Regions from separate parts of the Thalassospira sp. ABL2_045 genome, predicted to be linked through region 2. Evidence: riboswitches for the same ligand, from Rfam matches in the RefSeq annotation. Region 2 holds a riboswitch; the other holds the start of a gene.
The links. Region 2 has a riboswitch for cobalamin ahead of ACXAIA_RS06295 (DUF4198 domain-containing protein). Riboswitches for the same ligand answer to the same signal wherever they lie in the genome.

Region 1 (7,227 bases), on a different contig from region 2:
GAATTGATCATCGCCTTTTCGCTGACCGAAACGCGACCGCCGCGTCGGTCAATCTCGCCAAGGCCGGTGGCATCGCTGCCCGCATCTTCGGTGTTGTTTACAGAAGGGGTTTCGTCTTCGACCCAATCAAGCATGGTTCTCGTTCCCGTTTTTGGTGTTACTGGCAGGCTTCGCAATCCGGATCGTCAAGGGAGCAGGCCTTGCCCCAGACTTCCCCGCCCGTGATGTCATCATCTTTTGGTTTGCTATCCACCACGGCAGATGGACGCGCTGCCGGGCTTGGTGATGGCGATGCTGTCACGACGGCCGCAGGTGTCGGGCTTGGGGCTGCTGCAGCCGGACTGTTGCCAACCGCATTCAGTTTGCCATCCGTGCCTTTGAGGGTTGATTTTTCGACATGGGTTGCGGCGCTTGAGCGCAGGTAATAGGTGGTCTTGAGCCCACGCAACCAAGCCAGACGATAAAGGTCACCAAGCTTCTTGCCGGACGGATTGGCGATATACAGGTTCAGTGATTGCGCCTGATCGAGCCACTTCTGACGCCGTGCCGCGGCCTCGATCAGCCAAGACGAATCAAGTTCGAACGCCGTGGCATAAAGCGCCTTGAGGTCGTCGGGGATTCGGTCAATCTGCCCAACACTGCCGTCATAGTATTTCAGGTCCGAAATCATCACCTCGTCCCAGATACCCCGTTCCTTGAGGTCATGGACAAGGGCCGCATTCACCACGGTGAAATCGCCCGACATGTTCGATTTGACAAACAGGTTGCGGTAGGCCGGCTCGATCGATTGGCTAACCCCACAGATATTGGAAATCGTCGCCGTCGGGGCAATCGCCATGGTGTTGGAATTGCGCATGCCAATGGACTGAACACGCCCACGAAGCGTTTCCCAATCCAGACGCTGGATGCGATCAACATTCAATTCATCACGTGTTTCGGCCAGCAATTCGATGGAATCAATTGGCAGAATACCGCGCGACCAAAGCGACCCTTCAAAGCTTTCATAGCGGCCACGTTCTTCGGCAAGGTCTACGGATGCGGAAATGGCGTGATAGGAAATCGCCTCCATGCTTTCATCGGCGAAATCAACTGCCTGGTCTGAGGCATAGGCAATGCCCATCTTCTGCAAGGCATCCTGAAAACCCATCAAACCAAGGCCAACGGGGCGATGGCGCAGGTTTGAATAGCGTGCCTCGGGGATGGTATAGAAATTGATGTCGATCACGTTATCAAGCATGCGCATCGCGGTTTTTACCGTTTTGGCAAGCTTGTCATGGTCAAGGCCGTTTTCGGTCACATGCGCCATCAGGTTGATCGAACCAAGGTTACAAACCGCGACCTCGTCCGCCGATGTGTTCAGAGTTATTTCCGTACACAGGTTGGATGAATGCACCACACCACGATGGTTCTGCGGGGAGCGGATATTGCAGGGATCCTTGAAGGTGATCCATGGATGACCGGTTTCAAACACCATGGTCAGCATGCGCCGCCACAGATCGACCGCACGCACGGTTTTAAAATTGCTGATCAGGCCGCTATTGGCCTTGGCTTCGTATTCTTCATAGGCGGCCTTGAATTTCGCACCATAAAGATCGTGCAGATCGGGCGTGTCATCAGGTGAAAACAGGGTCCACGGGCCCTCGGCCATGACGCGTTCCATGAAAAGATCCGGCACCCAGTTGGCGGTGTTCATGTCATGGGTGCGGCGGCGGTCATCGCCGGTGTTTTTGCGAAGATCAAGGAACTCTTCGATATCGATGTGCCAGGTTTCAAGATAGGCGCAAACCGCCCCCTTGCGCTTGCCGCCCTGATTGACCGCAATCGCGGTATCATTGGCAACTTTCAGGAACGGAACCACACCCTGACTTTGGCCATTGGTGCCCTTGATATGTGCGCCAAGACCGCGCACCGGGGTCCAGTCGTTGCCAAGCCCGCCGGAATATTTTGCCAGCAGGGCGTTATCCTTGACCGACTTGAAGATGCCATCAAGGTCATCAGGCACGGTTGTCAGAAAGCAGGAAGACAACTGCGGACAGCAGGTGCCAGCGTTAAACAGCGTTGGGGTCGATGCCATGAAGACAAAGGTCGAAAGCTGATCATAGAACTCGATCGCCTTGGCTTCGCGGTCGATCTCGCGGATGGCAAGCCCCATGGCAACCCGCATGAAGAAGGCCTGCGGCAATTCAAAGCGCGATCCTTTGACATGCAGGAAGTAACGATCATAAAGCGTCTGAAGACCCAAGTACTGGAAATTCAGATCGCGTTCCGGCTTGATCGCAGCCGAGATCTTCTTGAGATCAAATTTGGCAAGCTCACCATCAATCAGTCCGGCCTCGATCCCGACCTTGAGGGCGGCGGGGAAATAGGTGGCGTAACGTTCGCTCATTTCGGCCTGGGTGGCCTGTTCCGGGCGGCCCGATACAAAACTCAGTGCTTCGGCGCGCAGTTTATCAAGCAGAAGTCGCGCACTGACAAAGGCATAGTTCGGTTCACGTTCAACAAGGGTTCTGGCCGCCATGATCGGGGCCAACGCCAGCTCATCCGTGGTCACACCGTCATAAAGGTTGCGGCGCGTTTCCTCAAAAATCGGGTCGCTGCTGACCCCTTCAAGCGCGCCGCAGGCCTCTGAAATCACGGTGGTCAGGCGGTCGAAATCAAGCGGTGCCTTGCTGCCGTCTGGCTGGGTTACGTTGATCAGCGGGGCATCGGGCTTTTTCTTTTTCTTGCGTGTTTCAAGTTTGGCGCGCTCCCGGGCGCGGTCTTCGCGATACAGCACATAGGCACGTGCGACCTTGTGGTGCTCGCTGCGCATCAGGGCGAGTTCGACCTGATCCTGAATGTCTTCGATCTGAAGGGTATGGCCCGGTGCAACACGGCGTAAAAGGGTGGCGGTTACCTGTTCGGCGAGTGCATCGACAATGTCATGGACGCGATGCGATCCGGATGCGGTTTCGCCCTCTGCGGCAAGGAATGCCTTGGTCAGTGCTGCCTTGATCTTGGCAGGGTCAAAATTGGTCACCGAGCCATTGCGACGAATGACTTGGAATTCGGTTTGCGATTGTGGTGATGGATTGGAAACGGCTGGCCGTTCCATTTCGACAGTTGCTGACATCGTTAGCCCCAATTTTTTGGGGGCAAAGGCCAAACGGAGGTATGCAGGGATGGATGGCAACAAATTGCCAGATCGCAAGCACTCCACCGGGACACCCCGCCCGTGAATGTTAACTCATGCTCACGGCAGGTCTCCTGGCTTGCGGGTCAATGCGTCTTTCAACCTTCCCGAAACCCCGAAGGGTTTCAGTGGTTATTTTGCGAAAGACACTCTCCGCTTACAGTTGCGGGGGCAGCTCCGGATTTGTTTGAAAAAGGCTCAAACGCACCGAATTCCCTCTTAGCCTTCGCACCAACTCTGTGGTCGACGCGAAGGACCGTGATGTCTAGATATTGGGTCCGGTCTGCACTTTTCGTCAATATATATGTTTTCTTGACAGGATTTCCCGTTTTACGCGATTTGGCGCGAAGCCAAGAATTTCTGCCAAACATCTCTGTTGGCAAAAAAAGTGGCGGGTCCCGAAAGACCCGCCTTTTTCTTCTTTGGTTTGCTGTGTCGGAATTCGATATCGGAGGTTACAGAACGGTAAGCATGCTTGCGACCAATGGATGGCGGACAATGTCCTTGTCGCGCAACTGGACACAGGCGACATCATCAACATTTTCAAGCCGTTCGGACATTTCCGAAAGACCCGACATTTCCGGCAAAAGGTCGGTCTGGTCCGGATCGCCGGTCAGGATCATGGTTGAATTCCAGCCAAGCCGGGTGACCAGCATCTTGAGCTGCCCGTATGTGCAGTTCTGTGCTTCATCGATCACGACAAAGGCGTTGTTAAGTGTGCGACCGCGCATATAGCCGATCGGTGCAATTTCGATCGTGCCATCGGAAATATAAGTCTTAAGGCGCTTGGCCCCCAGACGGTCATTGAGCGCATCATAAAGCGGGCGCAGATACGGGGCCATTTTGGCTTCGACATCGCCGGGCAGAAAGCCGATATTCTCCCCGGCTTCGACCGCCGGCCGCGCCAGAACGATGCGAGCGATATCGCCGTTATCAAGGGCCTCGACAGCTTTTGATACCGCGATATAGGTCTTGCCGGTCCCGGCCGGGCCAAGGGCCATCACCAGATTGAAGTTGTCGATGGCCTCCATCAGGGCTGCCTGGTTCTCGCTTTTCGGGCGGATGTTGCGGCGGTAGCTTTGATCGCGTTGTCCTTTCTGCTCTGTCTCGCCAAGTGGATGCCAGTCGGCATTCTTTTCATCAAACAGCTCATGAACGTTGGTAGTAGTCTGTTGCGGACGGTTACGACGACGTGCTGCGCGCTTACCCATGACGATCACCTCAACAAAGTTGCCAAAAAAGCAAAACGCGCCATTCCGTCATGGAAAGGCGCGCATTCAATTTTCATCTTGCGATGGAAGTGGCGGTAGGAGTTTCCGCCGGTCACAGCATGTTGCATGTGCGATCCGGGGGGCGAAAATTCTCGTTTTAAGACGCTTTTTCGCGGCACTCGGGAACCCCTCCTGCGGTCCAGTTATTGACCGTTGACTGGAATCGTACCCCTATATGCAGTGTCTTGTCACGGGTTTTTGCGCGATTAAATTTTCATGAAACAGGATTGTGAGTCTTTTCAGATGTTTATCCCGCATCTGCGAAGGAAGTTTTTTCAATCAACCCTGCATTGACACATCTGATCGCGATGGCAGGGCGGCACTGATCACCCAGGCAAGCGTCAAAAACGCAATCGATGTCACAAGACAGCCAACCAGCCCGCCATAAAGATACGCCACCCCCGAAAGCACCGTGCCGGTCAATCGCCCGATGGCGTTCGACATATAATAAAACCCGACATTCATCGCGACCTTGTCGCCCTCGGCATAGGCCAGGATCAGATAGGAATGCAGCGATGAATTGATGGCAAAAACCACCCCGAACACCAGCAACCCGCCCAGAACCGCAAGTTCAGGCGCGATATCGCGCGTGATGGCGGCGGCAATCATTGCGGACACCGCAATCAGGGCCGAAATCCAGATTTGCGCTGTCCGGCCATCCGGCTCGCGGGTTTTTGCCCGCAACATCTTGGGCGCGATGGCCTGGATAAAGCCATAGCCGATGACCCAAAGCGCCATGTAGCTGCCAACTTCGATATGGCTCCAGCCAAGCTCGGACGCCAGAAACACCGGCAACCCGACAACAAACCAGATATCGCGCGATCCGAATAAAAACAGCCGGGCCGCCGACAGGACATTGATCTTGCGATCGCGTGAAAACACATCGCGGAATTTCGGCTTCATTGCGTCTGCCGGGCCCGCCATCGCAGAACCGAGCGAGATGGCAACTGCCGTAAGTGTCAGCGCAAGACCCGCCGCCATCGCCAGAAGCGCTCCGGAAAACCCAAGCCAGGATAAAAGCGCACCGCCCATGAAAAAGCCGATGCCCTTAAGCGCGTTCTTCGATCCGGTCAGAAGTGCCACCCAACGGAAAAGCGCGCCTTCGGCGTCAGCCGGGACCAGAACCTTGATCGCCGACTTGCTCGACATCTTGGTCAGGTCCTTGGCCACACCCGATGCCGCCTGAAGCCCCATGACATAGGCGACCGAAATGGCGGGCAGCCAGTCCGGATTGGTAAATGATAGCGCGGTCAGGGATGCTATTTGCAATGCAAGTCCGGCAAACAGTGTAAAGCGCAATCCACGCGTCTGCGCCAGCCACCCGCCAACCAGATTGGTGACGATCCCGGCCACTTCATACAGGATAAACAGAAGAGCGATTTCAAACGCCGAATAGCCCAGCGCATGAAAGTGCAACAGCACCAGCATACGCAGCGCCCCATCGGTCAGTGTAAAGCCCCAATAGGCCCCGGTGACCAGCGCATAGTTGCGGATTGCGGCGGACATTTGCCCTAGTTCCCCAAAAGATGTTGCGCGACTTTGACGGTCAAATCCGCCATGCGGCAGACATATCCCCACTCATTGTCATACCAGGCCAGAATTTTGACCTGTCTTTTGTCAATCACGATGGTCGATCCCGCATCAATGATCGAAGACCGGCTGTCATTCAGGTAATCGGCACTGACCAGCGGGCGGTCCTCATAGCCCAGAATCCCCGAAAGATAAGTTTCCGAGGCCTCGCGCATCAGGCGATTGACGGTCTCGGTGTCGGTATCCTCCGCAACCTCAAACACGCAATCGGTCAGCGACGCATTAAGCAACGGCACCCGCACGGCAATGCCGTTCAGCTTGCCCTTGAGTTCCGGGTAAATCATCGTGATCGCGGTCGCCGATCCGGTGCTGGTCGGGATCAGTGATTGCAGACACGACCGCGCCCGCCGCAAATCCTTGTGCGGCAGATCGACAATCGTCTGGGTGTTGGTTACATCATGAATGGTGGTTATCGATCCATGCACTATGCCAAGTTTCTCGTGCATGACTTTAACCACCGGCGCAAGGCAGTTGGTTGTGCAACTGGCTGCAGTCAAAAGATGGTGGCGGGCCGGATCATAGAGATCGTCATTCACACCATAAACGATGTTCAGGGCACCTTCTTTGACCGGGGCCGCAACGATCACCTTTTTCACGCCCTGATCGAAATAAGGCTGAAGCGCTTCGGGGGATTTGAATTTACCGGTGCATTCAAGAACGATGTCACAGCCAAGCCCGGCCCAGCTTGTTTCGCCGGGAAGGACATTTTCGCTAAAGCTTAGCTTGTGGGTGCGATCAATCACAACCTGCCCATCGACGCAATCAACATGATTGCTCCAACGTCCATGAACGGAATCAAATTCCAGCAAGTGGGCCGCAGTTACAGCCCCGCCCTTGATCTCGTTAATATGAACAAATTCAAGGTTCGGGTGTCCCCAACCGGCGCGCAGAACCAGACGCCCCATGCGGCCAAAACCATTAATGCCAACGCGAATTTTCCGGCTCATCTCAGGACTCCGTTACTCTGCAGTATTTGCAACATTTGAAGGGCTAAACCAGCCACGCGTACGATTGGCGATGGCAACAAGTGACAGCATCACCGGCACTTCGACCAGCACACCGACCACGGTGGCAAGGGCCGCACCCGATGAAAATCCAAACAGCCCGATGGCGGTTGCCACGGCCAGTTCAAAGAAGTTCGAGGCCCCGATCATCGAAGACGGGGCCGCGATTTTATGCTCCACGCCCAGCACC
Region 2 (7,227 bases):
CGCGTAAGCGGGTGCTTAGGCGGTACGCTGCAGCAGGTGGTAACCGAAATCGGTTTCAACAACGTCAGACGTCGCACCAACATCCATGCTGAATGCTGCGGCATCGAATTCCGGAACCATCATGCCACGGCCAAAGAAGCCAAGGTCGCCGCCCTGCTGGCCGGACGGGCAGTCAGAGTTGGCTTTGGCGAGTCCGGCAAAATCGGCACCGTTTGCAACCTGATCCTTGAGCGCGTTGATTTCGGTCAGGGCTTCGTCCTTGGTGCGGGTGGCGGTCGAACGGGCCGAACCGGCATACATCAGAAGAATGTGCGACGCGCGAACTTGTTCACTCATAATGGGTCCTTTCTTCCGTCAAAGCTTGCGCCAGACAGATTTTCTGCAAAATTAGAAGTTTATGGTTAACGCCAAGGGTCCAAGCCCATGCACAGCCGTATACTCCTGTACATGGGGTTGGGCCCTAGACATTGCCCATGCCTTGTGGCTTGTTACGACAAATCGAACCGAGATGAAAGAGAAGAGGCAGATTGATGCTTGCTGTTGTGTCCCCGGCCAAGAAGCTTGATTTCGAAACCGACGTTCCTGAAATGTCTGTTTCCCAACCTGCATTTCTGGATGACACCGAAGAACTTATTGATGTCGCGCGCAAAAAAAGCCGCAGCGATCTTATGAAGCTTATGGGGATCAGCGAAAACCTTGCCGATCTGAACTATCAGCGTTTTCAGCATTTTTCGCGCCCGTTTGACAAGACCAACGCAAAACCGGCGATCTTCGCGTTTCGTGGAGACACCTATGTCGGTCTTGATGCTGATACAATGAAGGCCAAAGACATTGATTGGGCCGAAGATCATTTCCGGATGCTGTCAGGCCTATATGGCCTGTTGAAGCCGCGTGATTTGATGCAGCCTTACCGTCTTGAAATGGGAACGCGCCTTGCCAATCCGCGTGGCAAGGACCTGTATGCGTTCTGGGATGACAAGATTTCAAAAGAAATCAATGAAATCACCAAGGGTCACAAGGATCGCAGCCTGATCAATCTGGCCTCGAACGAGTATTTCAAATCGATCAAGACCAAGGTGCTTGATGGCCCGGTTATTACCCCTGTTTTCAAAGAGGTAAAGGGTGGTGCGGCCAAGGTTGTCGGTTTCTCGGCCAAGCGTGCGCGTGGCATGATGGCGCGCTATATGATTGACAATCGGATCGAAGACCCGCAAGAGCTCAAGAAATTCAACGTGGATGGCTACAGCTATCAGGATGACCTCTCGACCGAGACAGAGTGGGTCTTTACGCGCGTCCACGACCAGTAACGACATAACTATCCGGTGAAGCCCTATGACCGACGAGCATCTTGAACAGCTCGAGGATGAGAATGCCTTACCAGAATCGCACCCGTTTTCGGGCTATCTGCGGACGTTTTACCGTGGGCCGGGCCGGTCACGCAGCCTGACCCGCGAGGAAGCATTTGACGCGTTCTCGATGATCCTGCGCGATGAGGTCGAACCGATCCAGCTTGGCGCGTTTCTTTTGATGCTGCGCTATCGGGCAGAAACGCCTGAAGAACTCGCTGGCATGATCGAGGCCGTCCGCAAGGCCGCCCGTCTTGAACCGGATGAAGAGGGCGAGGACGAAAATCTTGATCGTCCAGCACTCGATTGGCCGTCCTATGCGGCGGGTCGCACCCGTGGATTGCCGTGGTTTGTGCTTTCCGCGCTATTGCTGTCGCAGAACGGTGTGCCAATCCTGATGCATGGCTATAACTCGCATCTGGTCAATGGCATGGGCACAGAGGCCGCCATCAAGGCGCTGAAACTGCCGATTGCCATGTCTGCCGAAGAAGCCAGATCAGATATCGCATCCAAGGGATTTGCCTATCTGCCGCTGCGCCATATGCATCCGAAACTTCAAGAACTGATTGGTCTGCGTCCGTTGCTTGGTTTGCGCAGTCCGGTAAATACACTGCTTCGTTTGCTGAACCCGTTGCAGGCAAAATCGGCGTTTCTCGGCGTGTTTCATCCGGCGTTCCTCGATGTTCATCGGGAAACCGGAAAGCTTTTGGAACTGCCACGTATTGGTGTGATCAAGGGCGGCGGGGGCGAGGCCGAAAGAACCCCTTACAAGCATGTGGACCTGCGGATGCTTGATAATGGGGAACTCAATGATGTGCGCTGGCCAGCGATGCTGCCCAAAACCGCCAAGGACGGCGAAGAACAAAGCCCGATATCGCTCAAACATTTTCTCGGTGTGTGGCGCGGCGACGTTGAAGACACGCCCGCCGAAGCCAAGATCAAGGGCAGTGCGGCCATGGCAGCCTTCCTTGCAGGCAAGGCCGACTATATGGACGAGGCCGAAAATCTTGTTCAAGACTGGTGGGATAATCGCGACCGGGATGTTGGCTGATCGTTTGGGAGTTTGGCGAGCCGAATGAAAGGGACGGGAAACCGTCCCTTTTTTCATGCTTAGAAAGATGATCCGGGCTCCTTGAGAAACGCTGTTTCCTCTGGCGTTGAGGTGCGGCCAAGTATGTCGTTGCGATGCGGGTAGCGACCAAAACGATCAATGATCTTTTTATGCTTCAGCTCGAACTCGTAATTGCGCTCAAGACCCGGCTGAGAAAACAGATCGACAGCGACCTCGTGGATGATTTCGGATTCTGAATGCATATAGGGCATATACAAAAAGGCCTGCTCCTGCGGCGTCACCAATTTGCGATCATGCCCCAAGGCAACCGCTTCCTGGGCCAGTACCAATGCCATCGTATCGAACGCAAAGGATTGCGGCTGATCGCGATACATATTACGCGAAAACTGGTCCAGAACGATGATTTCGGCCAGACGCCCATGGGGTGTTGTGCGCCACGTAAACAGCTCCCCCGCACAAGCGGCGGCATGAAAATCGGAAAACCGTTCGGTGATGTGGCGGTCAAGGGATGTGTCCTTGATAAACCACTGTTTTTCTTCGAGTTCCTTGAACCAGAAAACAAGAACCGTTTCAGGTGTCATGATGTTTCCGCCCATCGTAATGCGGGCATTTGAAGCCCGTCGCCAAAGGTGGTGATGATCTTTGCCCGGCGCTCCAATGAGGTCAAGCCATCACCCAAAAGATTATGGCCCCACAACCGGGCAAAGAGTTGACAGCGATCCGTCGCACGTGGATTATGACAGTGTCTTTGGTGTTGATCTGAATGGATCAACTTAAAAGGGAACGTGGTGCGTCATGCGTGACAAGGCCACGGCTGCCCCCGCAACTGTAAGCGGTCCGAGCACTGCATATGCCACTGGGATATACCGGGAAGGCGTAGTGCTTTTCAAACCGCGAGCCAGGAGACCTGCCTTTGACTGCCGAGTGCCTGGCACTTGGTATCAAACTGTTGGACGCCGGGGTGAGCGTCAGGTTGCAGGGGTACACACGGTCTTGATAAGATCCGCAATCTTGCTTCCAGCCATCCTATCGTTCTTTGTCCTGACCCTGCGCGTGGGGCCTTTGTCCTGCGTGCATCGTTTGAGAAAGAGACGATTATATGTTGAAGACTCTTGGAAAGCTTGCAATCGCAAGCGCCTGTGTGCTGTCGGCTACCATGCCGGCCCAAGCACATTTTCAGTTGGCCTATACGCCAGAAGTAAACGTGACCAAGGCCGGGGATCAGCCGGTAAAGCTGATTTTCTGGCATCCGTTCGAAAACGGCCATGTCATGGATATGGTCGAGCCGCTGGAATTTTACGCGATCAATCGTGGTAAGAAAATTGATTTGAAATCAACGCTTTCGCCGATCACTTTCACAGGTTCAGCGAACTCGGCCGCGGCCTTTGATGGTGTGCTTTCCCTTCGCCGCAGCGGCGATTACGTGATGGTTGTCGTGCCAAGCCCGTATTACGAGGAAAGCGAAGACATTTACATCCAGCAGATCACGAAATCCTATGTGAACCGCAACGAAATTCCGACTGACTGGATGGAGCCACAAGGGCTCAAAACCGAAATTCTGCCGCTCAATCGTCCGACCAATATCGTCGCGGGCTCAACCTTCACCGGTCGTGTTCTAAGCGAAGGACAGCCGGTCGCGGGTAGCGAGATTGAGATCGAGTACATGGCCGCAGAACCCGATATGGCCAGCAACACACCACAGGGACCAACCGCATCGCCGATGCCAGGTGGTGCTGTGGTGGCAATTTCAGATGAAAACGGGTATTTCACCTTTGGTGTCCCCAAGGCAGGGTTTTGGGGATTTGCAGCACTTGGCAGCGGCCCTGAAAAAGAATTTCAGGGCAAAGAGCTTTCACAGGATGCAGTCCTGTGGGTTCGCGCCTATGATGTGAAATAGGCGAGGGACAAAACAGATGCATATTGTGGATGGTGCGCTGGCACCGGAAGTCTTGATTGGCGGGGGCGTTCTTGCAGTGGCCGGGCTTGGGCTGGGCTTGCGGAAACTGCCAATCGATAAAATTCCCGCAACCGGGGTTTTGTCGGCAACATTCTTTGTTGCTTCGCTTATTCATGTGCCGGTGGGACCATCCAGTGTGCATCTGATCATGAGCGGTCTGGCCGGGCTGGTGCTTGGCTGGACCGCCTTTCCTGCGCTGTTTGTGGGGCTTTTGCTGCAGGCGATCTTCTTTGGTTTTGGCGGTTTGACGGTTCTTGGCGTCAATACGGTCAATATCGCGTTTCCAGCCGTTCTGGCGGGGCTCTTGTTCCGCGGCATGGTGTCGCGCAGCAACCCCGTGACGGCCGCTATTCTGGGCGGCATTGCCGGGGCGTTTTCAATTGCGCTAACAACGCTTTGTGTGGCGGTGTCCCTTGCGCTTAGCGGGGATGGATTCGTCGCGGCGGCGAAGCTTGTCTTCTTTGCGCACATCCCGATCATGATTGTCGAAGGTTTGATCTCTGCGGCTTCGGTTTATCTGATTGCGAAGGTCAAACCGGCCTTGTTACAGCCCGCAGACCCGATAACCGATTTCCAATTGCAGGCGGCGGCACTTAACGCAAAGCAGGCGGGCGAGGCTTCCAATGGCTAAGGCTTTCATGGTCGCCCTCGCTTTGGGGGTAATGGTGCTTGGGACTGGACCGGTGCAGGCACACAAGGTCATTGCGTCGGTGTTTCCCAGTGGCGCAAACATTGAAGGCGAGATCGGTTTTTCAAGCGGGGATATGGCCGAAAACACGCTTGTCGAGGTTTTCGATCCTGAAGGCAACAAGATCGACGAAGTGACAACCGATGAAGATGGTTTCTTTGTCTATACGCCAAGCGGTGATGTTGATTTGCTGTTTCGCGCCGATCTTGGGGCAGGGCATGTGGCCGAAGCGCGTTTTGCCATAAGTGATTTGTCGACTGTCGAAGATGTCGAACAAGCGGTGTCCAATCAAACAGGTGCCGCATCAAGCGTAACTGCATCCAGCTCAAACGCTGCAATCACCCGAGAACAGGAAAAGATCATCGCGACCATTGTCCGGGATGAATTGCGTCCGCTGCGTCGTGAGATCACGGCCTATAAGGAAAAGAATGATCTTCAATCGATTCTGGGCGGGATTGGCTATATATTCGGTGCCTTCGGGATCATTTACTACATCGCAGCGCGACGGATACGAGCAAAAGCACCCAAAGCATGAGCCATCTTTTCGGGCATGACCAACCCTTGAACGTTCAGGCGGGTGGCGGCGGACATACGCCGTCATTCATCGGGATGTTTGACCCTCGGGTCAGGGTGGTCGCGGCGTGTGTGTTTGCGATCGTCGTAGTCGCCTTGCATCAAATCGAATTTGCGCTGGGGGCGTTGGCGGTTGCGGCCATCACGCTGAGCCTGACCGATTTGCCGCTGCGTGTGACATTAAAGCGCATGGCGGCCATGGATGGCTTCATCATTGTGATGCTGGTGATGCTGCCTTTCACAACACCGGGCACGCCGATGTTCACCGTCCTTGGTGCGCAAGCCAGTCAGGAAGGCTTGATGCATGCTATCCTGATCGGTATTCGGGCCAACGCGGTTGTCTTGATGATGTTAAGCCTGCTGTCGGGCATGACGCCGGTGGCGCTTGGGCATACGCTTTATCGTTTGAAATGCCCACCGGCACTTGTGCATCTGATGATGTTCACGGTGCGCTATATATCCGTTTTGCATGACGAATATCACCGTCTTCGCATGGCCATGAAACTGCGCGGGTTCAAGGCGCGCAACAATGCCCACACATACCGATCTTTTGGCTATTTGTTTGGCATGTTGGTGGTGCGTTCGCTGGAACGTGCCGAACGGGTGCTTGAAGCCATGAAATGTCGCGGGTTTAGCGGTCATTTTCCGATGATTGATGATATGGCCTTTCGGCGTCGCGATGGTTTGTTCGTTGTTTTCTTCCTGGCCCTGATTACCGCCTTAGTCCTTTTGGATCGAATTTATGTCTTCGCTTATTGAACTGAACGATATTTCTTATGGCTACCGGGCAGGGCAGAACGTGTTGGATCGTGTCAGTCTGACACTTGATCCTGGTGAACGTCTGTTTCTTGCCGGGCCAAACGGAGCAGGAAAAAGCACGCTGTTGCGGATCCTTGTTGGCCTGATCAAACCGCATGCGGGCGAAATTCGCGCCTTTGGCACCCCGCGCGTGACCGATGCCGAATTCCATGATTTGCGCTGCCGGGTTGGTTTCATCGTGCAAGACCCGGATGACCAGCTGTTTTGTCCGACCGTGATCGAAGACATCGCTTTCGGGCCGCTTAATCTTGGGGCCAGCCGCGAAGAAGCGCTTGCGATCGTTGACGAGGTCCTTGACCAGCTCCATCTCAAGCATCTGCGTGAACGGATTACGCACGAGCTTTCTGGTGGTGAGAAACGGCTGGTATCTGTGGCCGCCGTGCTCGCAATGAAACCTGATGTCTTGTTGCTCGATGAGCCAACCAACGCGCTTGACGAAGAAAACATGCGTCGGCTTGAGGAAATCCTGCTTGGCCTGCCGCAAGCCATGATTCTGGTGTCGCATGACCCGCATTTCCGGCGTAAGCTCGCCACACGGATCATTGAATTGCGCACGGGTAAAATGTTGCAGCTGCCCGAAAAGAAATGCACAGCTGGCGAGCGCGCCAAACAGGCAGAAGACGCATCCTGAGGACCTGAGCACAGTGTCTCGTGGGCGCGCATGAAAGGGCGGAGATGACATCAAGCATATCCCCGTTTGCCAAACCGGCCTTTCGCCATCTGTTCGCAGCCCAGATTACGTCTTTGATCGGGACGGGGCTGACGACGGTGG

Region 1: linked by a shared signal. The riboswitch ahead of ACXAIA_RS10810 (ribonucleoside-diphosphate reductase subunit alpha) and the one ahead of ACXAIA_RS06295 (DUF4198 domain-containing protein) in region 2 are both predicted to bind cobalamin.

What each region holds. Positions count from the first base shown of each region.
Region 1 is NZ_JBSWYV010000006.1:110,889-118,115, reverse strand. Features, by position in the region: gene ACXAIA_RS10815 (ribonucleotide-diphosphate reductase subunit beta) at 1-134, opposite strand, end outside; gene ACXAIA_RS10810 (ribonucleoside-diphosphate reductase subunit alpha) at 158-3,112, opposite strand; cobalamin riboswitch at 3,220-3,448, opposite strand; gene ACXAIA_RS10805 (PhoH family protein) at 3,628-4,383, opposite strand; gene arsJ (organoarsenical effux MFS transporter ArsJ) at 4,723-5,949, opposite strand; gene ACXAIA_RS10795 (ArsJ-associated glyceraldehyde-3-phosphate dehydrogenase) at 5,955-6,980, opposite strand; gene arsB (ACR3 family arsenite efflux transporter) at 6,993-7,227, opposite strand, start outside.
Region 2 is NZ_JBSWYV010000003.1:64,856-72,082, reverse strand. Features, by position in the region: gene ACXAIA_RS06315 (peptidylprolyl isomerase) at 16-336, opposite strand; gene yaaA (peroxide stress protein YaaA) at 531-1,307, shown strand; gene ACXAIA_RS06305 (glycosyl transferase family protein) at 1,333-2,397, shown strand; gene ACXAIA_RS06300 (DUF924 family protein) at 2,457-2,999, opposite strand; cobalamin riboswitch at 3,151-3,347, shown strand; gene ACXAIA_RS06295 (DUF4198 domain-containing protein) at 3,518-4,315, shown strand; gene cbiM (cobalt transporter CbiM) at 4,332-5,006, shown strand; gene ACXAIA_RS06285 (cobalt ABC transporter permease) at 4,999-5,598, shown strand; gene cbiQ (cobalt ECF transporter T component CbiQ) at 5,595-6,395, shown strand; gene ACXAIA_RS06275 (energy-coupling factor ABC transporter ATP-binding protein) at 6,379-7,086, shown strand; gene ACXAIA_RS06270 (MFS transporter) at 7,131-7,227, shown strand, end outside.